3 regions of the Achromobacter sp. 1011811831 genome follow, and region 2 is predicted to be linked to each of the others. Evidence: predicted binding sites of a transcription regulator. Region 2 holds the regulator's gene; each other region holds the start of a gene.
The links. The regulator LexA, encoded in region 2, represses DNA repair genes until DNA is damaged. The targets are predictions, from matches to a motif close to ACTGTATNNNNATACAGT.
Positions count from the first base shown of each region.

Region 1: the regulator LexA is predicted to act here: its motif matches at 6,627-6,644, upstream of imuA (translesion DNA synthesis-associated protein ImuA).
Region 3: the regulator LexA is predicted to act here: its motif matches at 5,617-5,634, upstream of AC6LJ9_RS08535 (ATP-dependent helicase).

Region 1 is NZ_JCBANG010000048.1:5,831-15,579, reverse strand. It holds gene AC6LJ9_RS18210 (YgeY family selenium metabolism-linked hydrolase) at 52-1,197, shown strand; gene AC6LJ9_RS18205 (error-prone DNA polymerase) at 1,219-4,449, opposite strand; gene AC6LJ9_RS18200 (Y-family DNA polymerase) at 4,486-5,955, opposite strand; gene imuA (translesion DNA synthesis-associated protein ImuA) at 5,888-6,586, opposite strand; gene AC6LJ9_RS18190 (nucleotidyltransferase family protein) at 6,733-7,023, shown strand; gene AC6LJ9_RS18185 (HepT-like ribonuclease domain-containing protein) at 7,020-7,370, shown strand; gene acs (acetate--CoA ligase) at 7,396-9,294, opposite strand; gene AC6LJ9_RS18175 (aspartate aminotransferase family protein) at 9,482-9,749, opposite strand, start outside.
Region 2 is NZ_JCBANG010000061.1:28,342-38,090, reverse strand. It holds gene clpX (ATP-dependent Clp protease ATP-binding subunit ClpX) at 1-1,023, shown strand, start outside; gene lon (endopeptidase La) at 1,197-3,647, shown strand; gene AC6LJ9_RS20830 (hypothetical protein) at 3,637-3,894, opposite strand; gene lexA (transcriptional repressor LexA) at 3,922-4,572, opposite strand; gene AC6LJ9_RS20820 (amino acid aminotransferase) at 4,738-5,937, opposite strand; gene uvrB (excinuclease ABC subunit UvrB) at 6,014-8,248, shown strand; gene AC6LJ9_RS20810 (low molecular weight protein-tyrosine-phosphatase) at 8,508-8,999, shown strand; gene iscR (Fe-S cluster assembly transcriptional regulator IscR) at 9,188-9,727, shown strand.
Region 3 is NZ_JCBANG010000015.1:49,799-59,547, forward strand. It holds gene AC6LJ9_RS08515 (NAD-dependent succinate-semialdehyde dehydrogenase) at 1-1,448, opposite strand, end outside; gene AC6LJ9_RS08520 (4-aminobutyrate--2-oxoglutarate transaminase) at 1,699-2,964, opposite strand; gene pdxR (MocR-like pyridoxine biosynthesis transcription factor PdxR) at 3,060-4,565, shown strand; gene AC6LJ9_RS08530 (DUF72 domain-containing protein) at 4,595-5,494, opposite strand; gene AC6LJ9_RS08535 (ATP-dependent helicase) at 5,714-7,837, shown strand; gene AC6LJ9_RS08540 (CS1 type fimbrial major subunit) at 8,011-8,529, shown strand; gene AC6LJ9_RS08545 (deaminated glutathione amidase) at 8,570-9,358, opposite strand; gene AC6LJ9_RS08550 (substrate-binding domain-containing protein) at 9,387-9,749, opposite strand, start outside.

The DNA.
Region 1 (9,749 bases), on a different contig from region 2:
GTTTTCTCAAGGATGGGCGCGGTTGGCCCATCCGCTACTTCGACAGGAATCATGATGACATTGGATGTAGTGGCGTTGACGCAGGCGATGGTGCGCATTCCCAGCCTTTCCGGCCAGGAAAGCGAGATGGCGGCCTTGATGGGCGCGGTCATGCGCGAGGCGGGGTTCGACCCGGTCACGATCGACCGAAATGGATCGGTGCTGGGCCTGATCGGTCCGCGCGATGCGGAAGTGGCCTTGCTGTTCGACGGGCACATGGATGTGGTGCCGGTCACGGGCAGCTGGCGCTCGGATCCGTTCGGCGGCGAGATCCGCGACGGCCGGCTGCATGGGCGCGGCAGCACCGACATGAAGGGCGGCATTGCCGCGGCGATCTGTGGCGTCGTGGCGGCGGCGCGCTCGGGCTTGAAACGCCGCGTGGCCGTGTCGGCCAGCGTGCTGGAAGAGATCATCGAAGGCCATGCGCTGGCCTCGGTGCTCGACGTCTGCACGCCGCAGGCCGTCGTGATCTGCGAGCCGTCGAAACTCCAGATCAAGGCTGGGCAGAAAGGGCGGGTGGAACTGCTGCTGACCTTCCACGGCAAGCCGGCGCACGCCGCGACGCCGCATGTTGGCGTCAATCCCCTGCATGCGGCCGCCAAGGCGCTGACCGTGCTGGAAACGCTGCCCCTGCCGCATGACGATGTGCTGGGGCAGGCGCTGCTGGTTCCTACCGACATCGTGTCTGATCCCTATCCGTCGATTTCCATGATCCCGGGTGCGGTGACGATCCGCTTCGACCGGCGCACCGTCTCGGGCGAGTGCCTGGAGGACGTGCTGGCGCAGATCCGCGGGCACCTGGCCGGGCATGGCCTGTTTGATTTCACCCTGGCGGTGAGCGAGGGCCGGGTGGAAACCTATACGGGCCAGCATGCCACGCCGCCGCGCTGGTTGCCGGGGTGGCGCTGCGATGGCGATACGGCACTGCTGGCCGCCGCGCGCGCGGCCGTCAGCGCCAGTGGCAGGGAGCCGCTGGTGGGCGCCTGGCCGTTCTGCACCAACGGCTCGGAATCCGCCGGACGGCGCGGCATTCCAACGATCGGCCTGGGGCCGGGCAACGAAGAGGACGCCCACACGATCGATGAGTCGATTGCGTTGGAGCAGCTGGAAGGCGCCCGCGATATCTACCGGAACCTGGTGCTCGCCGTGTGCGGTTGAGAGGCCGGCCGCAAGCGGGCCTCAATGGAAGTTCCGGCTCTGCGTGCTCAACCCGCCCAGCAGCTCGGACATATCCACCAGCCGCTGCGCGATCAGGTGGCGCACGCCGTCCACGTTCTGCCAGGCGCCATAGACGCCCAGCAGGCTGGAGCCGAGCAGCTCGCGGCGCTGGCGTTCGATCAGCTCGGTGCGCACCACCACGTTGACCGGGCCGGTCTCGTCCTCCAGCGTCACGAAGATCACGCCCTTGGCGGTCTGCGGCCGCTGCCGCACGGTGACGATGCCGCAGGCGCGCGCCACGCGCCGGTGCGGATAGGTGTTGAGCACGGCGGCGGGCTGGAAGTTGCGCGCGGCCAGTTGCGGGCGCAGCAGGGCCACCGGATGGCTGCGCAGGGTCAGTCCGACGCTGCGGTAGTCGGCGGCCACCGATTGGCCTTCGTCCGGCGCGTTGAGCGCCGGGGCCTGTACGTCATGGATGGCGGCGTGCCTGAGCAGGTCGCGGCTGCTGGCGCTGGCGGCGGCTTCCCAGCTGGCCTGGCGGCGGTGGCCGGCCAGCGTGCGCAGCGCGTCGCCGGCGGCCAGCGCGTTCAGCTCGTGGCGCGTGAGCGCGGCGCGGCGCGCCAGGTCGCCGGTGTCGGCATAGGGCGCCTGCGCGCGCGCGGCCTCGATGCGCCGGGCTGCTTCCTCGCGCAGGCCCTGGACCAGGCTCAGGCCCAGGCGCACGGCGGGGCGCGGCTCGCCGGCGGGCGGCGCGTGGGGATGGGCCCGGCGCGGGGTGGCGAGGGCCTCGGGCGGTGGCGCTTCCAGCGCCGAGTCCCAGCCGCTGTGCACCACGTCGGGCGGCAGCACGCGCACGCCGTGGCGGCGGGCGTCCTGCACCAGCTGGGCCGGCGCGTAGAAGCCCATGGGCTGGGAATTGAGCAGGGCGGCCAGGAAGGCCTCGGGCTCGTGGCGCTTGAGCCAGGAGCTGGCGTAGGCCAGCAGCGCGAAGCTGGCGGCGTGGCTTTCGGGAAAGCCGTATTCGCCGAAGCCTTCGATCTGGCGGAACAGCGCTTCGGCGAAGTCCAGCGTGTAGCCGTGGGCCAGCAGGCCGCCGACCAGCTTGACGCGGTATTTGTCGACGCCGCCCTTGCGCTTCCAGGCGGCCATGGAGCGGCGCAGCTGATCCGCGTCGCCGGGCGTGAAGCCGGCCGCCACCACGGCGATCTGCATGACCTGTTCCTGGAAGATCGGCACGCCCATGGTGCGCGAGAGCACGTCGCGCACCTTTTCGCTGGGATAGGTTTCGTCTTCCTTGCCCTGGCGCCGGCGCAGGTAGGGATGCACCATGCCGCCCTGGATCGGCCCCGGCCGCACGATGGCCACCTGCACCACCAGGTCGTAGTACTTGCGCGGCCGCAGCCTGGGCAGCATGCTCATCTGCGCGCGCGACTCGATCTGGAATACGCCGATGGTGTCGGCGTCGCAGATCATGTCGTAGGTAGGATCGTCGCCCGGCGGGATGTCCTGCAGCCGCAGCGGCGCGCCGCGACGCTGGCCGGCCAGCTCCAGCGTGCGGCGCAGCGCCGACAGCATGCCCAGCGCCAGCACGTCGACCTTCAGCAGCTTGAGCGCGTCCAGGTCGTCCTTGTCCCACTGCACCACGCTGCGGTCGGGCATGGCGGCGTTCTCGATCGGCACCAGGCGCGAGAGCTTGCCGCGCGAGATCACGAAGCCGCCCGGGTGCTGCGACAGGTGGCGCGGAAAGCCCATCAGCGTCTGCGCCAGCCAGGCCCATTGCCGCGCCACGCGCGAGTCCGGGTCCAACCCGCAGGCGCCCAGCGTGCGCAGCATTTCCTTCTTGCCATCCCACCACTGGTGCGCGCGCGCCACCGCGTCGATCACGCCGTTGTCCACGCCCAGCGCGCGGCCGGTGTCGCGCAGCACGCTGCGCGGTCGATAGGAGATGACCACCGCGGTCAGCGCGGCGCGGTCGCGGCCGTACTTGTCGTAGATGTACTGGATCACTTCCTCGCGGCGCTGGTGCTCGAAGTCCACGTCGATGTCGGGCGGCTCGTTGCGTTCCTTGCTGATGAAGCGCTCGAACAGCGCGTGGCCGCGTATCGGGTCGACCTCGGTGATGCCCAGGCAATAGCAGACGGCCGAGTTGGCGGCCGAGCCGCGGCCCTGGCACAGGATGCCCTGGCCGCGCGCGAACTGGACGATGTCGTAGACGGTCAGGAAATATGCCTCGTATTGCAGGTCGCGGATCAGGCCCAGCTCTTTCTCGATCTGCGCGGCGATCGCCTCGGGCACGCCCTGCGGGAAGCGGCGCGCGGCGCCGGCCTGCGTCTCCTGGCGCAGGTAGGTGGCGGGCGTGTGGCCCGGAGGCACGATCTCGTCCGGATATTCGTAGCGCAGCTCGTCCAGCGAGAAGCCGCAGCGCCGCGCCACCGCCAGCGTCTGCGCCAGCGCCTCGGGCGGGTACAGGCTGGCCAGGCGCATGCGCGTGCGCAGGTGGCGCTCGGCGTTGCCGGCCAGCGCATAGCCGCAGCGCGACACCGGCTGGTGACTGCGGATGCCGGCCAGCGTGTCGTGCAGGGGCTGGCGCGAGCGCAGGTGCATCTGGACCTGGCCCAGCGCCACCAGCGGCAGCCCGGCTTCCCGCGCGGCCGCCACGGTGGCGTCGCGGTGCAGGTCCTCGCGGGAACGGTGCAGCAGGGTCAGGCCGACCCAGGCGCGGCGCGGGAACACGCGCGCCAGCCAGCGCGCCTGCTCGGCGACGCGGGCGGCGTCGGCGCCGTACTCGGGCGTCAGGATGGCCAGGCATTCGGGCAGGCCGCGCAGATGTTCGCAGCCGGGCGGCGGATCGGTGAAGTCCTCGGGCGCCAGCCGGTACTCGCCCTTGGGCGCGCGCGAGCGCGCCAGCGTGATCAGCTCGGACAGGTTGCCGTAGCCCTCGCGCGTCTGCGCCAGCAGGGTCAGGCCCAGCGGCGCGGCGTCGGGCGCGGCGCGCAGCTGGAAGCAGGCGCCGATGAGCAGCGGCAGGTTGAGCTTCTTGGCCTCCATGTGCGCGCGCACCACGCCGGCCAGGCTGCACTCGTCGGTGATGGCCAGGGCGGCGTAGCCCAGTTCGGCGGCGCGGGCGGCCAGCTCTTCCGGGTGCGAGGCGCCTTGCAGGAACGAGAAATTGCTCTGGCAGTGCAGCTCGGCGTAGCCGGGCAGCAGGGCCAGGAGTTCCGGGGCGTCGGCGGGATCGTCGGGCGGGCGCATGATGGGGTAACGGTGGGGCGGAGCCGCGGGCCGGCGTCAGGCGTACAGCCCGTGCAGGAACCAGCGCGCGTGCTCGGCGTCGCGCTCGCGGTAGATCCAGTAGCGCGCGGCGGCCTCGTCCTCGGCGACGAAGTAGTCGCGCACGGTCAGCTGCGGATCCCACCAGCCGCTTTCGATGCGCTCGGGGCCGCGCATCAGCCGCAGCGCCTGGCCCCGATACTGCGGGCGGTCGCCGGCCAGGCGCAGCGGCTGCGGCGGATCCAGCAGCCAGAAGGGACGGTCCAGCTGCGCCGGCAGCGGCTCGGCGCCGGCGGGCGCTTGCAGCGCGTCGCCCCAGGCATTGGCGGCTTCGGGCCGGTGATCGGCCTGGGGCCGGGCGCGGCGCACGCGCTCGCGGCCCAGCCGCGCACTGAGCAGGTCCAGCAGCCGCGCCTGGTCCTCGGCGGTGCCGCCGGGTTCGGGAAACAGCGTGGCGCTGGCGGCGGGCTGGGCCACGGTCTCGGGCGCCAGCAGGGCCACGGCGATGACGGGATCGGTCAGCGTCATGCGGCCCAGCTTCTCGCGCAGCAGGCCGAGGATCTGCGCCGGCTGCCAGGCCGGTTGCGATAGCGCCAGTTCCAGCTCGGTGGGCGGGCGCGCGCGGCGGCCGCGCTCGTGTTCCAGGCTGAGCGTGATCTTGCGCACCGCCAGCTGGCTCGCGGCCAGCCAGCCGCCCAGCTGTTCGGCCAGCCGGCGGGCCACGGCCAGCACCGCGTCGGTGTGCTCCAGGTATTCCATCAGCTCGATGCGGCGGGCGAAGCGCGCCGGCGGCTCGATCCAGCGTTGCGGCTCGGGCGCCAGGCCATAGGCGGCGTCCAGCGCCGCCAGCAGTTCGGGCGCGCTGCGCCGCTGCAGGCCGGCGCGCGGCAGGGCGCGCAGGTCGCCCAGCGTGGCGCAGCCGATGTCCTGCAGCCAGTCCAGGCGCGGCCGCGCCGGAGGCAGCAGGGCCAGCGGCAGCGCGTCGAGCCTGCGAACGAGCGTGGGCAGGGTCAGCACCCGCCTGCAGGCGCGCCGTTCGCGGCGCTGCGCCAGCAGCCAGGCGCCGGCGGCGGTGGGCGCCATGCCCAGCGAGACCCGCAAGTCCAGCGCCCGCAACGTGGCGGCGACCCGGCGCGCCAGCGCGCGCGGGCCCCGGAAGAATTGCAGGCTGGCGCCCACGCCCAGCAGCACGGTGGCCTCGTCGGCCAGCGCGACCTCGGGCGTGTATTGCAGCAGGGCCAGCGAGGCGCCCTGCAGCGCGTCGGCCTCGGCCTGCGGACTGCGCGGCAGCAGCTCGACCTGGGGCGCGATGGCGGCGGCGCCGGCGCGGCGCATGTCCATCCGCACGCCCGCAAGGCGCGCGGCCGGGGTCAGGGCGATCACGCGCTCCTGCTCCAGCACGGCGTACGCCTGGGCGTCGTCAGGCCAGTGCGGGCGTATGGCGTCCAGCGGCAGGCAGCGCAGGCAGACGGCGATCCAGAGGCGCATGGCGGGCGGGTGTTTCGAAGGCGCCGGGCTCCAGGCCCACGTGCAGCGGCGTGTCGCAGGCAGGCCCCCGGCGCTTGAGGATATGGACGGACAGCCCGCCCGGCGCGGGCGCCAGCGCCAGCCGCAAGGGGGCGGGCGTGGCGTGGGCGGCGGCGGCGGACGGACGCAGGGCGACGAACAGCAGGTCGCTGGCCTGGGCCGCCAGGTGCAGCCGGCGCAGCGATTCGGGGCGGACCTGGGGCAGCCAGCAGAGCAGGGCGCCGCAGCTGCCGTTCCTGAGGATCTGCTCGGCGGCCCAGAGCGCGTCCGCCGGCTTTTCAGGACAGACCCAGAGCAGTTGCCGGGGATCCAGCCGCCAGCTCATCCAGCTGACGATATTGGGCGCGTGCGGCGGCTGCACCAGCGCGATCGGACGCCGCGTCTCCAGCTGGGACAGGGCCGGGCGCAGCAGGCGGATCTCTCCCACGCCGGGATGCGGGGACAGCAGTTCGACCAGGCTGCCCATCGGCCAGCCGCCATCCGGCAACTCGGCCGACAGCGCCGCATGTCCGGTTGGCAGGCAGCGCGCCGCCCCGCGCGCCAGCTGGGTGGCGCGCCACAGGGCGGGATGGATGCGTTCGGGGGACTGCATGGCGGGGTGGCCGAGGGGGCGTGGCGGGTTGCTGTTTATTACTGTATAAATATACAGCATATGGCGCCGGCCAGACGTAACCTGATGCGATTGAATCTGGATGGCCGATTGCCTATGATCCCTAGGAATCCGACGAGTAACAGACCATGCGACCATCCCTAGTGCTCGATTTGAAGCGAAGCGCGGTACGCGAGGCGGCAAGCCGCTACCGCACCGAGAACGTGCGCGTCTTCGGCTCGGCGTTGTACGGCACCGACCAGGAAGGCAGCGATCTGGATTTACTGGTCGACGCGTTGCCCGGCGCCACGCTGTTTGACCTGGGCGGCCTGCAGGATGAGCTGGAGATGTTGCTCGGCATCCACGTCGATCTCCTGACGCCGGCGGATTTGCCTGTGGCATTCCGCGAACAGGTGCTTGCGGAAGCGCGGCCGGTATGAGCGTGAATCGCCTGTCCGACTACCTGGAACATATCCGCCAGGCTGCGGTCGACGCCCGTAGTTTCGTACAGGGAATGACCAAGAGCGATTTCCTTGCGGACAGACGCACCCAGCAAGCCGTCATCATGAGCCTGGTCATCATTGGCGAGGCGGCCACGAAGATCATGGACCGTCACGCCGATTTCGTCCTGGCCCAGCCGGATGTGCCTTGGCGCAGCATGCGTGGGATGCGCAACCGTATCGCGCACGGTTATTTCGATATCAATCTGGATGTGGTCTGGGAAACCGTGCGGACGGCGTTGCCGGCGCTGCTGGCAGATTTGCCGGGGCCGGACGAACTTTCCTGACGCGTCTCTATTTACTGACGCGCCCCTATCCGATCCTCCTGAGCTGTTCGATCGCCGCCGGATTCTCCAGCGTGGAAATGTCCTGCGTGATCGGATCGCCGTTGGCGATCGCGCGCAGCAGGCGGCGCATGATCTTGCCGGAGCGCGTCTTGGGCAGGCTGCCGGCGTAGCGGATCTCCCTGGGCTTGGCGATGGGGCCGATCTCGCGCGCGATCCAGGCGCGCAGCTCGGCGGAGATCCGCGCGGCGGCCGCGTCGTCGGGCGGGCCGCCCTTGGGCACGACGAAGGCGACGATGGCCTCGCCGGTCAGCTCGTCGTGGCGGCCGACCACGGCGGCCTCGGCCACTTCAGGGTGCGCGACCAGCGCCGACTCGACCGCCATGGTGCCCAGGCGGTGCCCGGACACGTTCAGCACGTCGTCGATCCGGCCCGTGATCGTGTAGTAGCCGGTGGCCGGGTCTCGCAGCGCGCCGTCGCCGGCCAGGTAGGTCTTGCCGCCGAGCTCGGCCGGGAAGTAGGTCTGCAGGAAACGCGCGTCGTCGCCCCAGAGGGTGCGCAGCATGGAGGGCCAGGGACGCGTGAATACCAGCGAGCCGCCTTGTCCGTCCGGCGTCTCGCGGCCGGTCTCGTCGACGATGCGCGCGCCGATGCCGGGCAGGGGCAGCGTGCAGGATCCGGGCGCGAGCGGGGTGGCGCCGGGTAGCGGGGCGATCAGCGGGCCGCCGGTCTCGGTCTGCCACCAGGTGTCGACGACCGCGCAGCGGCCCTTGCCGACTTCCTCGTGATACCAGCGCCAGACCGTCGGATTGATGGGCTCGCCGGCCGTGCCGAGCACGCGCAATGTGTCCAGGCTGTAGTGCCGGGGATGCGCCTGCGGATGTTCGTGCGCGCCCTTGATCAGCGCGCGGATCGCGGTCGGCGCGGTGTAGAAGATGGACACCCGGTGCCGGTCGATCATGCGCCAGAAGCGGCCCGGATCGGGGTGCGTGGGCAGGCCTTCATAGACGACCTGGGTCGTGCCGCAGAGCAGCGGGGCGTAGGCGACGTAGGTGTGGCCGGTAATCCAGCCGATGTCGGCGGTGCACCAGAATACGTCGTCGGGCTTCAGGTCGAAGGTCCAGCGCAAGGTCTGCGCGGCCCACAGCAGATAGCCGGCCGTGGCGTGCTGCACGCCCTTGGGCTTGCCGGTGGAGCCGGAGGTATAGAGCACGAACAGCGGATGCTCCGCGTCCACCCATTCGGGCTCGCAGTGTTCGGGCTGGGCGCCGGCGGCCTCGTGCAGCCAGGCGTCGCGCGCCGCGTCCCAGTCGATCCCGGCGCCGGTGCGGCGGTACACGAACACGCGGCGCACGCCATCGCAGCCGCCCAGGGCCAGGGCTTCGTCGGCGATGCGCTTGAGCGGCAGCGTCTTGCCGCCGCGCACCTGCTCGTCCGCGGTGATCAGCAGGCTGGCGCCGATGTCGACGATGCGCTCGTTCAGCGACTTGGCCGAGAAGCCGCCGAAGACCACCGAGTGGATCGCGCCGATCCGGTTGCAGGCCTGCATCGCGACGATGGCCTCGACCGACATGGGCAGGTAGATCGCCACCCGGTCGCCGCGCTGGATGCCGCAGGCCTTCATGGCGTTGGCCAACTGGCAGACGCGCGCCAGCAGGGCGCGGTAGCTGATCGGGGTGACCGCGCCGTCGTCGGCCTCGAAGCGTATGGCGACGCGCTCGCCCAGGCCGCTGGCGACGTGCCGATCCAGGCAATTGAAGGACGCATTGAGCCGGCCGTCGCCGAACCAGCGGTAGAAGGGCGCATGGGTATCGTCCAGCACCTGGGTGAACGGCTTGCGCCAAGCCAGCGTCTCGCGCGCCAGGCGCGCCCAGAATCCCTGGTTGTCCCGTTCGGCCTCGTCGACCAGCGCGTGGTAGGCATCCATGCCGGCGACGTTGGCGGCGGCCGCGACGCGGGGCGCGGGCGCGATCAGTGCCTGCGCCGCGCTGGCGCCGGCGGGCGAGGCCGGGACTGCATCGGGGCCGCTGTCGCGGGCGGTGGCGTGCTTCATGTCCGATCTCCTGGTGTCTGGCGTCCGCGCGTGTGGCCGCCCGGCGCCATTGCGTGAGGGTTCAGCCGGCGGCCAGCAGCTGTCCGGCCGCGTCCAGCAGCAGGTCGCAATGCTCGGTCGAGAACGGCAGGGGCGGGCGGATCTTCAGCACGTTGCCGGCGGCGGCGCAGGTGCTGACCAGGATGCGGCGCTGGCGCAGGCCGTTCACCAGGCGCAGCGCCTCGCGCGTGTCGGGCGCGCCCGCCTGGTCGACGATTTCGACGCCCAGGTACAGGCCCGCGCCGCGCACGTCGCCAATGCGCGCGTCGGCGCGTTGCAAGCGTTCGAAG
Region 2 (9,749 bases):
TACAACCACTACAAGCGGATCCGCCACGGCGAGATCAAGGGCGACGAGGTCGAGCTCTCCAAGAGCAACATCATGCTGATCGGCCCGACCGGCTCGGGCAAGACCCTGCTGGCCCAGACGCTGGCGCGCATGCTGAACGTGCCCTTCGTCATGGCCGACGCCACCACGCTGACCGAAGCCGGCTACGTGGGCGAAGACGTCGAAAACATCATCCAGAAGCTGCTGCAGAACTGCAACTACGAGGTCGAGAAGGCGCAGCGCGCCATCATCTACATCGATGAAATCGACAAGATCTCGCGTAAGTCCGACAACCCGTCCATCACCCGCGACGTGTCGGGCGAGGGCGTGCAGCAGGCGCTGCTGAAGCTGATCGAAGGCACGGTGGCCTCGGTGCCGCCGCAAGGCGGGCGCAAGCACCCGAACCAGGACTTCGTCCAGGTCGACACGACCAACATCCTGTTCATCGTCGGCGGCGCCTTCGACGGCCTGGAAAAGGTCATCCGCGACCGTACCGAAAAGTCCGGCATCGGCTTCTCGGCCTCGGTCCGGGCCAAGTCCGAGCGCGGCGTGGGCGAACTCTTCTCCGAAGTCGAGCCCGAAGACCTGATCAAGTTCGGCCTGATCCCCGAACTGGTCGGCCGCCTGCCGGTGGTCGCCACGCTCGATGAGCTGGACGAGGCTGCTCTCATCCAGATCCTGACCGAACCGAAGAACGCGCTGCTCAAGCAGTTCCAGAAGCTGTTCGCGATGGAAGGCGCCGAACTGGACGTGCGTACCACCGCCCTGGCGGCCATCGCCCGCAAGGCACTCAAGCGCAAGACCGGCGCGCGTGGCCTGCGCTCCATCATCGAGCAGGCGCTGCTCGACACCATGTATGACCTGCCTTCCCAAGGCAACGTCAAGCGCGTGGTGCTGGACGAGAATGTCATCGAAGGCGACGGCAAGCCCTTGCTGATCTACGCTGACGAGGCCGGCGCTTCGGAAAAGCCGGAGCGCGGGGAAGTCCGCGACGCCGCAGCCTGACATTTCAAGAAAACCCGTTCATGTAACGGGTTTTTTTGGCCTTGTTGGCCACCAGGACGCCGGGATCTTGAATTTTCGGCTATTGTTCCCATAACAGACGTAACTGACGAGGGCGCCCATGTTTCCGGGCCTTCTCTGTCCCCGATACGCCGAGTCATACCGAGGAACCATCTATGTCTGCCAGCCAGACCCTGCCTTCCGACCCGATCGACCTGCCGCTGTTGCCGCTGCGCGACGTGGTGGTGTTCCCGCACATGGTCATCCCGCTGTTCGTCGGCCGTCCGCGCTCGATCCGCGCGCTGGAAGTTGCGATGGAAGCGGGCAAGAGCATCATGCTGGTGGCGCAAAAGTCCGCCGGCAAGGATGATCCCACTCCCGAAGACGTCTACGAAATTGGCTGCGTCGCCGGCATCCTGCAGATGCTGAAGCTGCCCGACGGCACCGTGAAGGTGCTGGTCGAGGGCACGCAGCGCGCCCGCATCAACACCATTGAAGACGCGGATTCGCACTTTACCTGCCAGGTCACCCCGATCGAGCCGGACGCCATCCAGGGCTCCGAGACCGAGGCGCTGCGCCGCGCGATCGTTGCCCAGTTCGAGCAGTACGTCAAACTCAACAAGAAGATCCCGCCCGAGATCCTGACCTCGCTCGCCGGCATCGACGACGCCGGCCGCCTGGCCGACACGATCGCCGCGCACCTGCCGCTCAAGCTCGAGCAGAAGCAGAAGATGCTCGAGATCGTCGGCACCTCCGAGCGCCTTGAAGGCCTGCTGACGCAGCTGGAAACCGAAATCGACATCCTCCAGGTCGAAAAGCGTATCCGCGGCCGCGTCAAGAAGCAGATGGAGAAGAGCCAGCGCGACTACTACCTGAACGAACAGGTCAAGGCCATCCAGAAGGAACTGGGCGAAGGCGAGGAAGGCGCTGACATCGAGGAACTCGAAAAGAAGATCATCGCCGCGCACATGCCCAAGGAGGCCCGTAAGAAGGCCGACGCCGAGCTCAAGAAGCTCAAGCTCATGTCGCCCATGTCCGCCGAAGCCACGGTGGTGCGCAACTACATCGATACGCTCATCAATCTTCCCTGGAAGAAGAAGAGCAAGATCAACAACTCGATCAGCAACGCCGAGACGGTGCTGGACAACGACCACTACGGCCTCGAGAAGGTCAAGGAGCGCATCCTTGAATACCTCGCGGTGCAACAGCGCGTGGACAAGGTCAAGGCGCCGATCCTGTGCCTGGTCGGGCCTCCGGGCGTGGGCAAGACCTCGCTCGGCCAGTCCATCGCCAAGGCCACGAACCGCAAGTTCGTGCGCATGGCCCTGGGCGGCGTGCGCGACGAAGCCGAGATCCGCGGTCATCGCCGCACCTACATCGGCTCGATGCCCGGCAAGATCGTCCAGAACATGACCAAGGTCGGCGTGCGCAACCCGCTGTTCCTGCTGGACGAGATCGACAAGCTGGGCATGGATTTCCGCGGCGATCCCTCGTCGGCGCTGCTGGAAGTGCTGGATCCCGAACAGAACCACACGTTCCAGGACCACTACATCGAGGTCGATTTCGACCTGTCCGACGTGATGTTCGTCGCGACCAGCAACACGCTGAACATTCCGCCGGCGCTGCTGGACCGCATGGAAGTGATCCGCCTGTCGGGTTACACCGAAGAGGAAAAGATCCATATCGCCCGCGACCATCTGCTGCCCAAGCTGATGAAGAACAACGGTGTCAAGGACAACGAGCTGACGGTCGACGAGTCCGCGCTGCGCGACATCGTGCGCTACTACACCCGGGAAGCCGGCGTGCGTGCGCTCGAACGCGAAGTGGGCAAGATCTGCCGCAAGGTCATCAAGCAGCTGCTCACCCAGAGCGACAAGGCCAAGGCCGAGGGCAAGACCCCGGAAGCCAAGGTGGTCAATGTCACCGGTGAAAATCTGTCCGACTACCTGGGCGTGCGTCGCTACACGTTTGGCATGGCCGAGAAGGAAAACCAGATCGGCCAGGTCACCGGACTGGCCTGGACGGAAGTTGGCGGCGACCTGTTGACGATCGAAGTGGCGGACATGCCCGGCAAGGGCGTGATCCAGCGCACGGGCTCGCTCGGCGACGTCATGAAGGAATCAGTCGAGGCCGCCCGCACCGTGGTGCGCTCGCGCGCCCGGCGCCTGGGCTTCGCGGACAGCGTGTTCGAGAAGCACGACATGCACGTGCACGTGCCGGAAGGCGCGACACCGAAGGATGGTCCGTCCGCGGGTATCGCGATCACCACGGCCATGGTGTCGGCCCTGTCGCGTATCCCGGTGCGCGCCGACGTCGCCATGACCGGCGAGATCACGCTGCGCGGCGAAGTCTTGCCCATCGGCGGCCTGAAGGAAAAGCTGCTGGCGGCGCATCGCGGCGGCATCAAGACGGTCTTGATTCCGGAAGAAAACGTCAAGGACTTGGCGGAGATTCCGGACAACGTCAAGAACCATCTGGAAATCGTGCCGGTGCGCTGGATCGACAAGGTCCTGGAGCTGGCCCTGGAGCGTCTGCCGGAGCCGCTGGCCGAGGAAGACGCCGTGAAGGAACCGCTGGTGGCCAAGCCGGCGGAACCGGGCAGCACGGATCCGGTGCTCAAGCACTGAAACCTGGGTAGATGAGAAAGGCGCCGCTTACGCGGCGCTTTTCTTTTTTGGCGGCGCCGATGGCTCCGATGGATGCGCCTGGCGTCGGCATTGGGCTTTTGGTCGAGCTGTCGCCGATACCAGGTGCGTGTCGGCGCCGGGCCGGCATGGTGTCGTGCCCCGATGCATCGCCAAACAAAAACCCCGCCATGGCGGGGTTTCCTGTCGCGGTGTAGCGATCGATGTTGCGGCGGCCGGGCTTGGCCAAGCCCGCGTCAGCCGCGATGGCGGGTGTTCAGTGCAGGGCTTGAGTGCGGATCAACCCGACAGCGATGCCTTCCAGCGCGAATTCCTGTTCGGCGTCCACGATGATGGGGGCGAAATCGGGGTTCTCGGGCAGCAGTTCCAGGCGGCCATTCTGGCGCTGCAAGCGCTTGACCGTCACGTCGTCGCCCAGGCGGGCGACGACGATCTGGCCGTTGCGCGCTTCGGTGGCGCGCTTGACCGCCAGCAGGTCGCCTTCAAGAATGCCGGCGTCGCGCATGCTCATGCCGCGCACTTTCAGCAGGTAATCGGGTGTCTGGGCGAACAGGCCGGGGTCGACGCCGACTTCGCGCTCCACATGCTCGGCCGCCAGGATCGGGCTGCCCGCGGCAACGCGGCCGACCAGCGGCAGCAGCAGCTGGGCCAGGGCAGGGTGGGGCAGCATGGCTTGCGCTGGTGCCGTGGCGGCGTCCTTCAGGCGAATGCCGCGCGAGGCGCCGGCGGTAAGCTCGATGGCGCCCTTGCGGGCCAGCGCCTTGAGGTGATCCTCAGCCGCGTTGGGAGATCGGAAACCCAATGCCTGGGCAATTTCGGCGCGAGTGGGCGGAAAGCCCGTGCGCGCGACGGTTTGCCGGATGAGGTCGAGGATTTGCTGCTGGCGTTCCGTGAGTTTGCTGGCCATGGCGATGATCCGTTGCTTGCGGACTGTACATATATACAGCGCCATTCTGGGGGACATAACGGAAAAATGCAAGCGCACGCCGCCAAAACAAAACAGGACCCGCATGGGTCCCGTCTTGCATCGCCAGTTGCCAGCGGCGGCATGGCGCCGCGCCGGGCGTCAGGCTCAGAGCACCGCGGCGATGGCCTTGGCCACCTTGTCGATGTTGCCGCTGTTCAGCGCGGCGACGCAGATGCGGCCGCTGGAGACGGCGTACACGCCGTGTTCTTCGCGCAGGCGGTCGACCTGGGCGGCGCTCAGGCCCGAATACGAGAACATGCCGCGCTGGGCCAGCACGAAGCTGAAGTCCTGCTTGCCGCCGTGTTCCTTGATCTTCTCGACCAGCTGCTTGCGCATCAGGCGGATGCGGTCGCGCATGCCAGCGAGTTCTTCTTCCCACAGGGCGAACAGTTCGGGCGAGTTCAGCACCGTCGACACCACCGTGCCGCCGTGGGTGGGCGGGTTGGAGTAGTTGGTGCGGATGACGCGCTTGAGCTGGCTCAGCACGCGAACGGCTTCGTCCTTGCTGCCGGCCACCACGGTCAGGGCGCCGACGCGCTCGCCGTACAGCGAGAAGGACTTGGAGAACGAGGAGCTGATGAACATCGTCAGGTCCTGCTCGGCGAACATGCGCACGACCGCGGCATCTTCCTGCAGGCTGTCGCCGAAGCCCTGGTAGGCGATGTCCAGGAACGGGACCAGCTGGTTCTGCTTGACGACGTCGGCGATCTGCTTCCACTGCTCGAACGTGGGGTCCACGCCGGTCGGGTTGTGGCAGCAGGCGTGCAGCACGACGACGGTCTTGGCCGGCGCGGCCTTCAGGTCGGCCAGCATGCCTTCGAAGTTCAGGCCGCGGGTGGCGGCGTCATAGTACGTGTAGGTGCCGACTTCGAAGCCGGCGCGCTCAAACAGGGCGCGGTGGTTTTCCCAGCTGGGGTTGCTGATCAGGACCTTGGAACCCGGCAGCAACTGGTGCAGGAAGTCGGCGCCGATCTTGAGCGCGCCGGTGCCGCCCAGGGCCTGCGTGGTCAGCACGCGGCCGGCGGCGGCCAGCGGGGAGTCGTTGCCCAGCAGCAGCGCCTGTGCGCCCTTGTTGTAGCCGGCGATGCCTTCGATCGGCAGGTAGCCACGGGCCGCGGCGGCCTCGATGCGGGCAGCTTCGGCCTTGCGCACCGCGCCCAGCAGAGGGATGCGACCCTGGTCGTCGTAGTACACGCCCACGCCCAGATTGACTTTACCGGGACGGGTGTCCGCGTTGAATTGTTCGTTCAGGCCAAGGATGGGGTCGCGCGGCGCGAGTTCGACGGAATCGAAGAGGGTGCTCATGGGAGTCTATTGGGCTGGGTGGACGCAGGAATTGGTGCTGTGGATAATGAGGGGTTTACCTCGGGAACAGTCTAGCATGTCCAAGAGCGAGCGACGGGGCCGGAAAACGGCCGAAAAGCAGGCTGAAAGTCTGGACGAAAGCCTGGGCGCGGGCCTGGGGGAAGGTCTGGGGGAGGGTCTGGATGCAGGCCTGAATGCGACTGGCCTGGCGGACGAGTCCGCCGGGCAGGCCGGCACGCGCGCCGGCGAGGGCGGCGGCGGGGGGGGGGACAGTACCGTTCCGGGCGCTGCCCCGGGCTTTGTCGAGTATCCGGGCAGTCCATTCCAGCTGTACCAGCCGTATCCGCCGGCGGGCGACCAGCCGACGGCCATCGACAGCCTGGCCCAGGGCATGGAAGACGGCCTGATGTATCAGACGCTGCTGGGCGTGACCGGATCGGGCAAGACCTACACCATGGCCAACGTGATCGCCCGCCTGGGTCGTCCGGCCCTGGTGCTGGCGCCCAACAAGACGCTGGCCGCGCAGTTGTACGCCGAAATGCGCGAGTTCTTCCCGAAGAACGCGGTCGAGTACTTCGTTTCGTACTATGACTATTACCAGCCCGAGGCCTACGTGCCGACGCGCGACCTGTTCATCGAGAAGGACTCGTCCATCAACGAGCATATCGAGCAGATGCGATTGTCGGCCACCAAGAGCCTGCTGGAACGCCGCGACACGGTGATCGTGGGCACGGTGTCCTGCATCTACGGTATCGGCAATCCCGGCGACTACCACGCCATGGTGCTGATCTTGCGCTCGGGCGACCGGATTTCCAGGCGCGAGATCCTGGCGCGGCTGGTTGCCATGCAGTACACCCGCAATGACGCGGAGTTCACGCGCGGCGTGTTCCGCGTGCGTGGCGAGACGATCGACATCTTTCCGGCCGAAAGCGCCGAACTGGCGCTGCGGCTGACGCTGTTCGACGACGAGATCGAGAGCCTGGAGCTGTTCGATCCGCTGACCGGCCGCATCCGTCAGAAGCTGCCCCGCTTCACGGTGTACCCGGGTTCGCACTACGTAACGCCGCGCGATACCGTCCTGCGCGCCATCGAGACCATCAAGGAAGAGCTGCGCGAGCGCGTCAAGCGTTATGTCGACGACGGCCATCTGGTCGAGGCGCAGCGGCTGGAGCAGCGCACCCGCTTCGATCTGGAAATGCTGCAGGAGCTGGGCTTCTGCAAGGGCATCGAAAACTATTCGCGGCATCTATCGGGCGCGGCGCCGGGCGAGCCGCCGCCCACGCTGATCGACTACCTGCCCAGCGACGCGCTGATGTTCATCGATGAAAGCCACGTCACCATCGGGCAACTGAGCGCCATGTACCGCGGCGACCGGTCGCGCAAGGAAACACTGGTCCAATATGGATTCCGCCTGCCTTCGGCGCTGGACAACCGGCCGCTGAAGCTGGAGGAATTCGAGGCGCGCATGCGCCAGTGCGTGTTCGTATCGGCCACTCCGGCCGCCTATGAGCGCGAGCATACGGACAACGTGGTGGAGCAGGTGGTACGCCCCACGGGCCTGGTGGATCCGGAGGTGCAGGTGCTGCCGGCGCGCACCCAGGTCGACGACCTGCTGGGCCAGATCAAGGCCAGGGTGGCGGTGTCGGAGCGTGTGCTGGTGACCACGCTCACCAAGCGCATGGCCGAGGATCTGACCGACTTTCTGAGTGAGCACGGCGTCCGGGTGCGCTATCTGCATTCCGATATCGATACGGTCGAGCGCGTGGAGATCATCCGCGACCTGCGGTTGGGCACATTTGACGTGCTGGTCGGGATCAACCTGCTGCGCGAGGGGCTGGACATTCCCGAGGTTTCGCTCGTGGCGATCCTGGATGCCGACAAGGAAGGTTTCCTGCGTTCGGAACGCAGCCTGATTCAGACCATTGGCCGCGCCGCGCGCAACCTCAATGGGCACGCGATCCTTTACGCCGACCGCATCACGGATTCCATGCAGCGGGCCATGCAGGAAACGGAGCGGCGGCGCGTCAAGCAGCTGCAGTTCAACGCGGACCACGGCATCACGGCGCGCGGTGTCAGCAAGGCGGTGCGCGAACTGATCGACGGCATCGTGGCGCCGGTCCAGCACGATGCGCTGGAAGCGGCGGTCCCAGCGGAATTCCTGAACGACGAAAAGGCGCTGGCGCGTGAGCTCAAGCGCCTCGAAAAGCTGATGATGGACCATGCCCGGAATCTGGAGTTCGAACAGGCGGCCGCCGCCCGCGACGCCCTGACGGCATTGAAGCAGCGCGTCCTGCTGGACGGGGCGGTGTGAGCTGCGGGCGGCTCATAAGGCCGCCCGTGAACCTGTCTGATCGCTGACGGCAAGCTGAAAAAATTTGTTCTGGCGCAGCGCAATCAGGCGTTCAAATTTTGCGCAGATTTTTCCCGGACAAGCTCGGGGAAGGTCTGGATTTTTTATTCCAATTCATTGATTTAAAAGTAAATTATTGACACGACATTTTGTCCTGCAAACCCCTTTTGAGCGCAAAAAAAGCTTGCCTTATCGCGGGTTTTCCCGCACACTTGCCAGCATGATGACCAAGGTACTTTTCGTTTGCATGGGCAATATCTGTCGCTCGCCGAGCGCAGAGGGCGTGTTTCGCCATTTGGTGAACGACGCGGGTTTGGGCGACGTGGTTCGCATCGATTCCGCCGGCACGCACGCGTTTCACATCGGCGAGGCGCCTGATGCCCGGGCGCAGGCCGCGGCGCGCAAGCGCGGCTACGAGATCACGCACTGCGAGGCGCGTCAGGTCACCGCGGAAGATTTCCGCGAATTCGATCTCATCCTGGCCATGGACTGGGACAACCTGTCCGCCATGCAGCAGCAGTGCCCGAAGGCCTATCAGCACAAGCTGATGCTGCTGATGCGCTTCGCCAATGAGTTCGAAGAAGCCACCGTGCCCGATCCTTACTATGGCGGCGCCGACGGTTTCGGCAAGGTGCTGGACTACCTGGAAGACGCCTGTCAAGGCGTGCTCGAACTGGTCCGCAAGCGCGCTACCCAATACCAGGCGGCCTGAGCCCCTGGCTCGGGTCGGCGATAGCTGGCCCGAACTGAATTGGCAGTGAATCAACCGCGCGTCAGCGCGGTTTTTTCTGGTTACGAGCCATACCAATTTAGTCGGGAATTTGCTATACTTGAGCCAATTACTCGGGTATTGGCCGTTGGATTCTCTGGCGGCCATGGCCGATTCACAGGGAACCCACCATGCGGTTAACTACCAAAGGGCGTTTCGCCGTGACTGCCATGATCGATCTGGCTATGCGGCAGCATAGCGGTCCGGTCACTCTCGCGGCCATCAGCCAGCGCCAGAATATTTCGCTTTCCTACCTGGAACAGCTGTTCGGAAAGCTGCGCCGCCACGAACTCGTGGACAGCGTGCGCGGCCCGGGCGGCGGTTATTCGCTCGCCCGCCTGGCGCGCAACGTGACCGTTGCCGACATCATCTTCGCCGTGGACGAACCGCTGGATGCCACCAGCTGTGGTGGCAAGCGCGACTGTACCAGCGGCAACGATGGCAAGCCGGGCAAGTGCATGACGCACGAACTCTGGGCCACGTTGAACCGCAAGATGGTCGATTACCTGGATTCGGTGTCCCTGCAGGATCTCGTGGATCAGCAGCGCGTGCGCCAATTGCAGGAAGCCAACAATCAGGCCCAGGCCTGCGCCGTGCGCGTGAACCGGGTGGGTGGCGCGAACGCCGCCAACGCCCCGACCACGACCGTCGCCGCCAACGCCACCGCATAAGCAGCATCAGGAGTTTGTAGAA
Region 3 (9,749 bases), on a different contig from region 2:
AGGCAGAGGTACTTGATCTCCAGGTATTCCTCGATCCCGTACTTCGAGCCTTCGCGGCCCAGGCCGGATTGCTTGACGCCGCCGAACGGGCCGACTTCGTTGGAGATGAGGCCCGTGTTGATGCCGACGATGCCGTATTCCAGCGCTTCGGACACGCGCCAGACGCGGGCGTAGTCGCGGGTGAAGAAGTACGCGGCCAGGCCGAAGATGGTGTCGTTGGCCTGTTCGATGACTTCCTGCTCGGTCTCGAAGCGGAACAGCGGCGCGACCGGGCCGAAGGTTTCCTCGGTGGCGAAGCGCATGGCCTTGGTCACGTCGCGGACCACGGTGGGTTCGAAGAAGGTGCCGCCCAGCGCGTGGTGCTTGCCGCCGGCCACGACCTTGGCGCCGTGCGCGGTGGCGTCGGCGATGTGCTCCTGCACCTTCTCGACGGCGTTGGCGTCGATCAGCGGACCTTGCGTCACGCCGTCGCCGAAGCCGTCGCCGACCTTCATGGCCGCGACCTTGGCGAGCAGGCGCTTGGTCACTTCCTCGTACACGCCGGCCTGGATGTAGATGCGGTTGGCGCAGACGCAGGTCTGGCCGGCGTTGCGGAACTTGGAGGCCAGGATGCCGTCCACGGCGCGGTCCAGGTCGGCGTCGTCGAACACGATGAAGGGCGCGTTGCCGCCCAGTTCCAGCGACAGCTTCTTGATGGTGGGCGCGCATTGCTCCATCAGCGTGCGGCCGACTTCGGTCGAGCCGGTGAAGCTCAGCTTGCGCACCGCGTCGCTTTCGCACAGGGCCGCTCCGATCTCGCGCGAGCTGCCGGTGACGACGTGGAACACGCCGGCCGGCACGCCGGCTTCCTCGGCCAGCACGGCCAGCGCCAGCGCGGTCAGCGGGGTCTGCTGGGCGGGCTTGAGCACCATGGTGCAGCCGGCGGCCAGCGCCGGGCCGGCCTTGCGCGTGATCATGGCGGCCGGGAAGTTCCACGGTGTGATGGCGGCGGTGACGCCGATGGGCTGCTTGAGCGCCAGCAGGCGCTGGCCGGCCTTGGGGCTTTGCAGCACGTCGCCGTCGATGCGCTTGGCTTCCTCGGCGAACCATTCCAGGAACGAGGCGGCGTAGGCGATTTCGCCGGCGGCCTCGGTCACGGGCTTGCCCTGTTCCGAGGTCATGATGGCGGCCAGGTCCTTCTGGTGCTGCATCATCAGCTGCGACCACTTCAGCAGGATGGCGGCGCGTTCCTTGCCGGTCTTGGCGCTCCAGGCGGGCAGGGCGGCCTCGGCGCTGGCGATGGCGGCCTCGGTTTCCTTGCGGCCAAACTTCGGCACGGACACGATGGTCTTGCCGGTGGACGGGTTGCTCACGGGAATGGACGGGCCATTGCCGGCGCCCACCCACTTGCCGCCGATGTAGCAGGCGTCGCGCAGCAGGTCGGGGCGGGTCAGATTGATTTGGGTCATGCTGTAAGTCTCCTAAAGGGGGGGGCCACCCCCGCAGCGCTGCGCGCTTCCCCCTAGGCGGGCCCCCCTCAAGGGGGCATGCCTGCGGACCGGCGGAGCCGGATCCGCGGCATCCCGATTTTGGGGGGACGGCCGTTTCAGGGGGCGTGGGGGCGGCGCGATAGCGCCGTGTAAACGGATATCCGGCCGGGGCGGGCTCAGCCCTTTCGGGCTGGCGCCACCGGCCGGATGATCGGGGGGCGCCCGGTTCTTATGCTGCCAGCGCCTCGGACAGGATGTCCAGCGCTCGGGCGAACTGGGCGTCGGGAATGGTCAGGGGGTACAGGAAGCGCAGTACGTTGCCGTACACGCCGCAGCTCAGCAGGATCAGGCCGCGTTCCATGGCGCGCGCCTGCACGCGCTTGACGGCGTCGGCGTCCGGCTTGCCGGTGGCCGGGTCGTTCAGTTCCAGCGCCACCATCGAGCCCAGGCCGCGCACGTCGACGATGCCGGGAACCTTGGCGCGCAGGCCCTCGAGATGGGCGCGCAGCTTGTCGCCCAGCTGGACGGCGCGCTCGCACAGTTTTTCCTCGGCGATCACGTCCAGCACCGCGTGCGCGGCGGCCACGGCCAGCGGGTTGCCGGCGTAGGTGCCGCCCAGGCCGCCGGCGGCGGGCGCGTCCATGACGTCGGCGCGGCCCACCACGCCCGAGATCGGCATGCCGCCGCCCAGGCTCTTGGCCATGGTGATGAGGTCGGCCTGCACCGAGTGGTGTTCCATCGCGTACAGCTTGCCGGTGCGGCCGAAGCCGGTCTGGACTTCATCGGCGATCAGCAGGATGCCGTGCTCGTCGCAGAGCTTGCGCAGCGCGGTCATCAGTTCGGGCGGGGTGATGTTGAAGCCGCCTTCGCCCTGCACGGGTTCGATGATGATGGCGGCGACGCGCTTGGGATCGATGTCGACCTTGAACAGCAGGTCCAGCGCCTTGAGCGAGTCGGCCACCGTGATGCCCTGGGTGCCGTTGGGGAAGGGCACGTGGTAAACGTCGCCCGGCATGGGGCCGAAGGACAGCTTGTACGGGGCGACCTTGCCGGTCAGCGCCATGCCCATCATGGTGCGGCCGTGGAAGGCGCCGGAGAAGGCGATCACGCCCGAGCGGCCGGTGGCCGAGCGCGCGATCTTGATGGCGTTCTCGACGGCCTCGACGCCGGTGGTGAAGAAGGCGCTCTTCTTCAGGCCGTCGATGGGGGCCAGGCGGTTGATGCGTTCGGCCAGCGAGATGTAGCCCTCGTAGGGCACGATCTGGTAGGCGGTGTGGGTGAAGTTGTCGAGCTGGGCCGAGATGGCGGCCTTGACCTTGGGATGCAGGTGGCCGGTGTTCAGCACGGCGATGCCGCCGGCGAAGTCGATGTATTCCTTGCCGTTGGCGTCCCACAGCGTGGCGTTCTCGGCGCGCACGGCATAGAAATCGCACATCACGCCGACGCCGCGCGGCGTGGCCAGGGAACGGCGGGTATTCAGATCCTGATTCTTCATCTCAGCCTCGCATCGCGGGTAATGGGTTAGCCCCTAATTTAATGCTACGATGGCCCCATTGTTGGGAACCACTTTTGTAAAATAGGTAGAACCAATTGCGTTCCATCGTAGGCGACCTGCTGCTGCTTCGGCTGGCCGAGGCCAGCGGCGAGCCGATGAACCGGCGGCTGTACCGTGGCCTGCGCGAAGCCATCCTGGAAGGCGCCATCGCCGCCGATACCCGCCTGCCGGCCTCGCGCGACCTGGCGGCCGAGCTGGGCATCGCCCGCAACACCGTGGTCCACGTCTACAGCCAGCTGCTGGCCGAGGGCTATACCCGCAGCCGGCAGGGCAACGGCACCTTCGTCAACGCCTCGCTGCCGGACTCGTTCCTGAGCAGCGGACGGCGCGCCCGCCTGGCGGCCGCGCCGCAGCCGCGTCCGGCGCTGTCGCCGCGCGGCGCGGCCATCGTCGATGGCGCCTCGGCCTCGCCCTACCAATGGGGCGCCTTCATGCCGGGCGTGCCCGACCTGACCGAATTCCCGCACCGCAAGTTCGGCCGCATCGTCAGCGCGCTGTGGCGCAATCCGCCGCCCGACCTGCTCACCTACGCCCATGGCGGCGGGCTGCCGGCGCTGCGCGAGGCGCTGGCGCAGCACCTGGCGCTGACGCGCTCGATCGATTGCGATCCCGAACAGATCATCATCACCGAGGGCTCGCACCAGGCCATCGACCTGGCCTCGCGCATCCTGGGCGATCCGGGCGAGGTGGCCTGGGTCGAGGATCCGGGCTATTGGGGCGCGCGCACCGTGCTGCAGGCCAATGGCCTGCGCATCCGCCATCTGCCGGTGGACGAGGAAGGTATGCAGGTGCCGCAGGAAGCCGGCGGGGAACCGCCGCGCTTCATCTTCGTCACGCCGTCGCATCAGTATCCGTTGGGGCCGGTGATGTCGCTGGCGCGCCGCCGCCAGCTGCTGGCGGTCGCGCGGCGCCATGGCAGCTGGATCATCGAGGACGACTACGACAGCGAGTTCCGCTTCTCGGGGCGACCCATCGCCTCGCTGCTGGGGCTGGAGCCGGACGCGCCCGTGATCTACATGGGCACCTTCAGCAAGACGCTGTACCCGGGGCTGCGCGTGGGCTATCTGGTGTTGCCGCGCCCGCTGGTGGCGGCATTCCAGGCGGCGCACGCCGAGCTGTACCGCGAGGGCCACCAGATGACGCATGCCGCGCTGGCGGCCTTCATCGCGGACGGCCACTACGCCGCGCACATCCGGCGCATGCGCATGCTGTACGGCCGCCGCCGCGCCATGCTGGTCAACCTGATCGAGCGCCGCCTGGGCGCCGACTGGCTGCACCGCGACGCCAGCCTGGCCGGGCTGCACCTGGTGCTGACGCTGCCCCCCGACATGGACGACCTGCGCGTGGTCGAGGAGGCGCGCGCGCGCGGCGTGCTGACGCGTCCGCTGTCACGCTACTACGCAGACCCGGCGCTGCGGCGTCCGGGGCTGCTGCTGGGTTTTGCCTGCGTGCCCGAGCAGGACATCGCGCGCAAGTTCGAGGTGTTGCTGGACAGCCTGGCGGAGGTGGCGCGCAAGCCGGCGCGCGCGGCCCGCGCTTGAGCCGCCAAGGGCGCATCGGCGACCGCGTCTCAGAACCCCGGCAGCGCCGCCGCGAACGCGGCCGCGTTGCGCATGCCCTGGTCCTCGAAATTGGTGTTGAAGACGGCGTGCGCCTGCGCGCTTTGCGCGGCCAGCCGGGAAAAGCGCTGGGCCAGCTCCGCCAGCTCGGCCTCGGAATACTCGTACTGGAAGCGTCCCGACGAGGCTTGCGTGGTCCGGTTCCAGGCGGCCGCGTTGCGGCCATGCAGCCGCAACAGCGTCAGCTCGGGATGCGTGCTTGCCCAGACGGCGGGCACGCTGTTCTCCGGCCCGGCGGGCGCGTCCACCACCGTGTGCACCGCGCCCAGCTCGCGCAGCAGCGCCAGCGTGCCGGCCGTCGCGGCGGCGCTGTCGAACCAGCTGCGGTGGCGCAGCTCGATGGAGACCAGGTGCTCGTCCATGCGCCGCGCCGCCTCGGCCAGCGCCGCGTGGCCGCGCGCGTCGCGCCGTATCCAGGGCGGGAACTGGAAATGCACGGCGCCCAGCTTGCCCGGCAGGCGCAGCGGCTCCAGCGCCAGCGTGTAGCGCCGCCAGAGTTCGTCGCGCAGCTCGCCAGGCACATCGTTGTAGTAGATGAACGGATCCGGCCAATCGTCGAGCTCCGCGCGGATGTCGGGGGGCAGGGCGGACAGCGGCGTCTGGTGGCTGGTGAACAGCCGGAACGCCTTGATGTTGAAGACGAAGCCGTCCGGCGTGCGCTGGTCCCAGCGCCAGGCGTTCTCGGCCGTGGGCAGCGCGTAGTAGCTGGAATCGATCTCGACCAGCGGGAAGCGCGCCGCGTAGTAGCGCAGCCGGGCCTCGGCGTTGGCGGCCACGGCCGGCGGATAGAAGCGGCCGCAGGCCAGCAGCGTGGGATCGGTCCAGGAGGCAGCGCCGGTGAGGATGCGCATGGCGGTCGGGGGCGACTAAGGGCGAGGAAACGCGGGCGGGTCGGGCGCGCGGGACGGGGCGATGGGCTGCCATGGCGCTCCGGGCGAGGGCGCCGGGGCGGAGCGGGCACCGGGTTATGATAGCTGGATATATGAACAGTTGTCTGACCTGTGCGCGCCCTGGCTGGTCCCGCCTTCCGGGCCGTGGGCGCGCATGGGCCTGTTGCCATTCTCCCGCCCATGTCCGATACGCAATCCCCGTCTTCCTCAGCGCAGCAGGACCGCCCCGATCCCCTGGCGGACCTCAACCCCGCCCAGCGCGCGGCGGTGGAATTCGGCGTGGCCCCGGCCGGGGCCGGCCAGGGCGGCGGCGAGGACGGCCCGCTGCTGGTGATCGCCGGCGCTGGTTCGGGCAAGACCAATACGCTGGCCCACCGCGTGGCCCATCTGATCCTGAACGGCGCTGATCCCCAGCGCATGCTGTTGCTGACCTTCTCGCGCCGCGCCGCCCTGGAAATGGAGCGTCGCGTGGGCGCGGTGCTGCACCGGGTGATGCGCCTGAACGCGGCGCAGCAGCCGCCGGCCCTGCCCTGGGCGGGCACCTTCCATGCCATCGGCGCGCGCCTGCTGCGCGATTGCGCGCAGCGCATCGGCCTGTCCGAGTCCTTCACCATCCTGGACCGGGGCGACGCCGAGGACCTGATGGGCATGGTGCGGCACGAACTGGGCCAGTCCTCGGCCAAGTCGCGCTTTCCGCTCAAGGGCACCTGCCTGGCCATCTATTCGCGCGTGATCAACAGCCAGGCGCCGGTGGAAGACGTGCTCAAGACCGCCTTCCCCTGGTGCGCGCAATGGGAGACCGAGCTCAAGGCCCTGTTCCGCGCCTATGTCGCGGCCAAGCAGGACCAGCAGGCGCTGGACTACGACGACCTGCTGCTGTACTGGGCCGAGATGATGGGCGATCCCGGCATCGCGGCCGATGTGGGGGCGCGCTTCGACCATGTGCTGGTCGACGAATACCAGGACACCAATCGCCTGCAATCCGCCATCCTGCTGGCCATGAAGCCGGACGGGCGCGGCCTGACCGTGGTGGGCGACGACGCGCAGTCGATCTATTCCTTCCGCGCGGCCACCGTGCGCAACATCCTGGACTTTCCCACGCAATTTCCGCGGCCCGCGCGCGTGGTCACGCTGGACCGCAACTACCGTTCCACCCAGCCCATCCTGAACGCGTCCAACGCCGTGATCGGATTGGCGGCGGAACGCTATGCCAAGGATCTCTGGACCGACCGGCAATCCTCGCAGCTGCCCGAAATGGTCAACGTCAGCGACGAGGCAGGGCAGGCGCGCTGGGTCGCCGACCAGGTGCTGGCGCAGCGCGAAGCGGGCGCCACGCTCAAGTCGCAGGCGGCGCTGTTCCGTTCGGCCAGCCATAGCGCGGCGCTGGAACTGGAGCTGACGCGGCGCAATATCCCCTTCGTGAAATTCGGCGGACTACGCTTCCTGGAGGCGGCCCACATCAAGGATCTGCTGTCCCTGCTGCGCTGGGCCGAGAATCCGCGCGGCCGCATGGCGGGCTTCCGCGTGGCGCAGCTGCTGCCGGGCGTCGGTCCGGCCACGGCCGGCAAGCTGATGGATGCGATGTCGGCCTCGGCCGAGCCGCTGGCGGCCCTGCGCGCGTTCAAGCCGGGCGCGGCGGCGCAGCAGGACTGGGGCGCCTTCGCCGACACCTATGCCGCGCTGCGCGATCCCGCGCTGACATGGCCCGCCGATGTAGACCTGGCCTTGCGCTGGTACGCGGGCCAGCTCGAACGGCTGTACGACGATGCGCGCGTGCGCCGCGCCGACCTGGAACAGCTGGCCCGCATCGCGGCCGGCTATCCGTCGCGCGAACGCTTCCTGACCGAGCTGACGCTCGATCCGCCCGACGCCACCAGCGACGAGTCGGGCGCGCCGCTGCGCGACGAGGATTACATGATCCTGTCCACCATCCATTCCGCCAAGGGACAGGAATGGAAGGCCGTGTATGTGCTGAACGTGGTGGACGGCTGCATTCCGTCGGACATGAGCACCGGCACGGCCGAGGAAATCGAGGAAGAACGCCGCCTGCTGTACGTGGCCATGACCCGCGCGCGCGAACGCCTGCAGCTGGTCGTGCCGCAGCGCTTCTACGTGCACCAGCAGACCGGCATGGGCGACCGGCATGTGTATGCGTCGCGCACGCGCTTCATCACCAACGCCATGCTGCCGCTGTTCGACCACCTGCCCAAGGCGCCGCCGCTGCCCGAGGGGAGCGGCGCGGGCCCGTCGCCGCAGGCGCCGAGCATCGACGTGGCGCGTCGGGTGCGCGGCCTGTTTTCTTAGTGCGCTTTCAGCCCAGTTGGGTTAAGAATAGTCCTACGAGACTTGGCGCTTTTAAAGAGTCAAGCCTCGCCGGCCGTTAACGGGAGTGCCAGCCCAGGCGCTCGCCGCCGCACGGTTGCGCGGATTCCCGCCCACATGGCGGGGGCTTTGTTCAAACTCTTGATCCGTCCATCATGAAGCTCAAACATATTGCTCTCGTCGCAAGCCTGGCCATGTCCTTGGCCAGCACGGCCCATGCCGCTCCCGTCGTCAAGAAGATCACGCTCACCGCCCAGATCGGAGATTCCATCTTCGTTTCCCGGCCGGACGGCTCCGGCTGGTACGACCACGAGGAACTGGACGCCACCGACCGCACGCAGCGCGCGTTCTCCAAGACCTTGCCCATCCGCGTATGGACGAAGGGCACGGAGTTCAATATCGCGCTGGCTCGGCCCCTGACGATGCGGGGCGGCGTCTATGAGATGCGCGATGCCAAGGTGGTCCTGTCGCAGCCGGGGCGCGAGGACGAGGTTCGCGTCGGCGCGCCGCTGAAGGTGCTGCAGAGCACCCCCGGCGACGGCGGCTACGACCAGATCCACAGGCTGACGGTGAGCGCGCGGGCGCCGGCGCAGACGCCCGATGGCCCGAGCATCAACGGCATCTATCGCGGCGATCTGGTGGTGCTGTTCGAGCCTTCCGCCGCCACGCCTTGAAGGGGATGACCCACGCGTCCTGCGCGCCGGCCGGCGTGGCTCAGGCCAGCTCGGGGCGCGCGAAGCGCCGGTTGGCCAGCACCGGCAGCGCCTGGCGCGCCTGGGCCAGGCGCTGCGGATCCAGCTCGGCGTACAGCAGCGCGTCATGTTCGGCCGCGCGGGCGATCACCACGCCCAGCGGATCCACCACCATGCTCGCGCCGATATTGCGCGGACCGCATTCGCCCACCGCCGCCACGTAGCAGGTGTTGTCCAGCGCGCGGGCGGTGGCCAGCACTTCCCAGTGATGTTCCTTCAGCGGTCCCTTGACCCAGGCGGCGGGCACCAGCAGCGCGTCGGCGCCGTCCACCGCCAGGCGGCGCGCCAATTCGGGAAAGCGCAGGTCGTAGCAGGTCATCATGCCGAACCGCAGCCCGTCCACCTCGAGCAGCGGCGGCACTTCATCGCCGGGCACGACGTTGACCGACTCCTGCATGGAGAACGCGTCATACAGATGCAGCTTGCGGTATTGCGCGACGATGCGGCCGCGGCGCAGCGCGACCTGGATGTTCCAGACCTTGCCCTGGTCGGCGGGCACGTGCACGGTCATGACCAGCGTCAGCGCGCGGTCGCGGGTGGCCTCCAGCATGCGGGTCATGAAGGGGCCGTCCAGCGGCTGAGCGGCGCGGCGCACCAGGTCGGGATCGGCGATGTCGCGCGCCAGGATGCCTTCGGGCAGCGCCAGCAGGCGCGCGCCGCCAGCGTCGGCGCGGTCGATCAGGTCCAGGCAGATCGCGGCGTTGTCGTGCCAGTCGGGGCGCACGGCGAATTGGCCCAGGGCGATTTTCATGGGGAGTCTCCTTGTATGTTCAAGAACGTCAGCCGTGGGCGAACAGTTCCGCCGGCGATATGCTGCGCTCGGTGAGACGCTGCGCGCGCAGTTCGGCCAGGAAGTCCGTCACCATGGGCTGGTTGGCTTGCAGGCCGTTGCGGTCCCAGCCCTCGGGCAGGTCGCGCGAGGTCTGGATCAGCTCGTCCAGGATCCAGGGCGTGGTGTCCGCGTATTTGCGGCGCTTGTGCAGCCACATCGCGGCGGACGCGTCCAGCGCGGCGCTCAGGGACTGGCCGACCCAGGGGTGGGCGCGCAGGATGTCCGGCTTGATGCCCAGCAGGTGCATGCCGGGTACGTAGCCCACGTCGCGGAAGTACGCCACTTCGTCGCGGCGGCAGTGCGGCAGCAG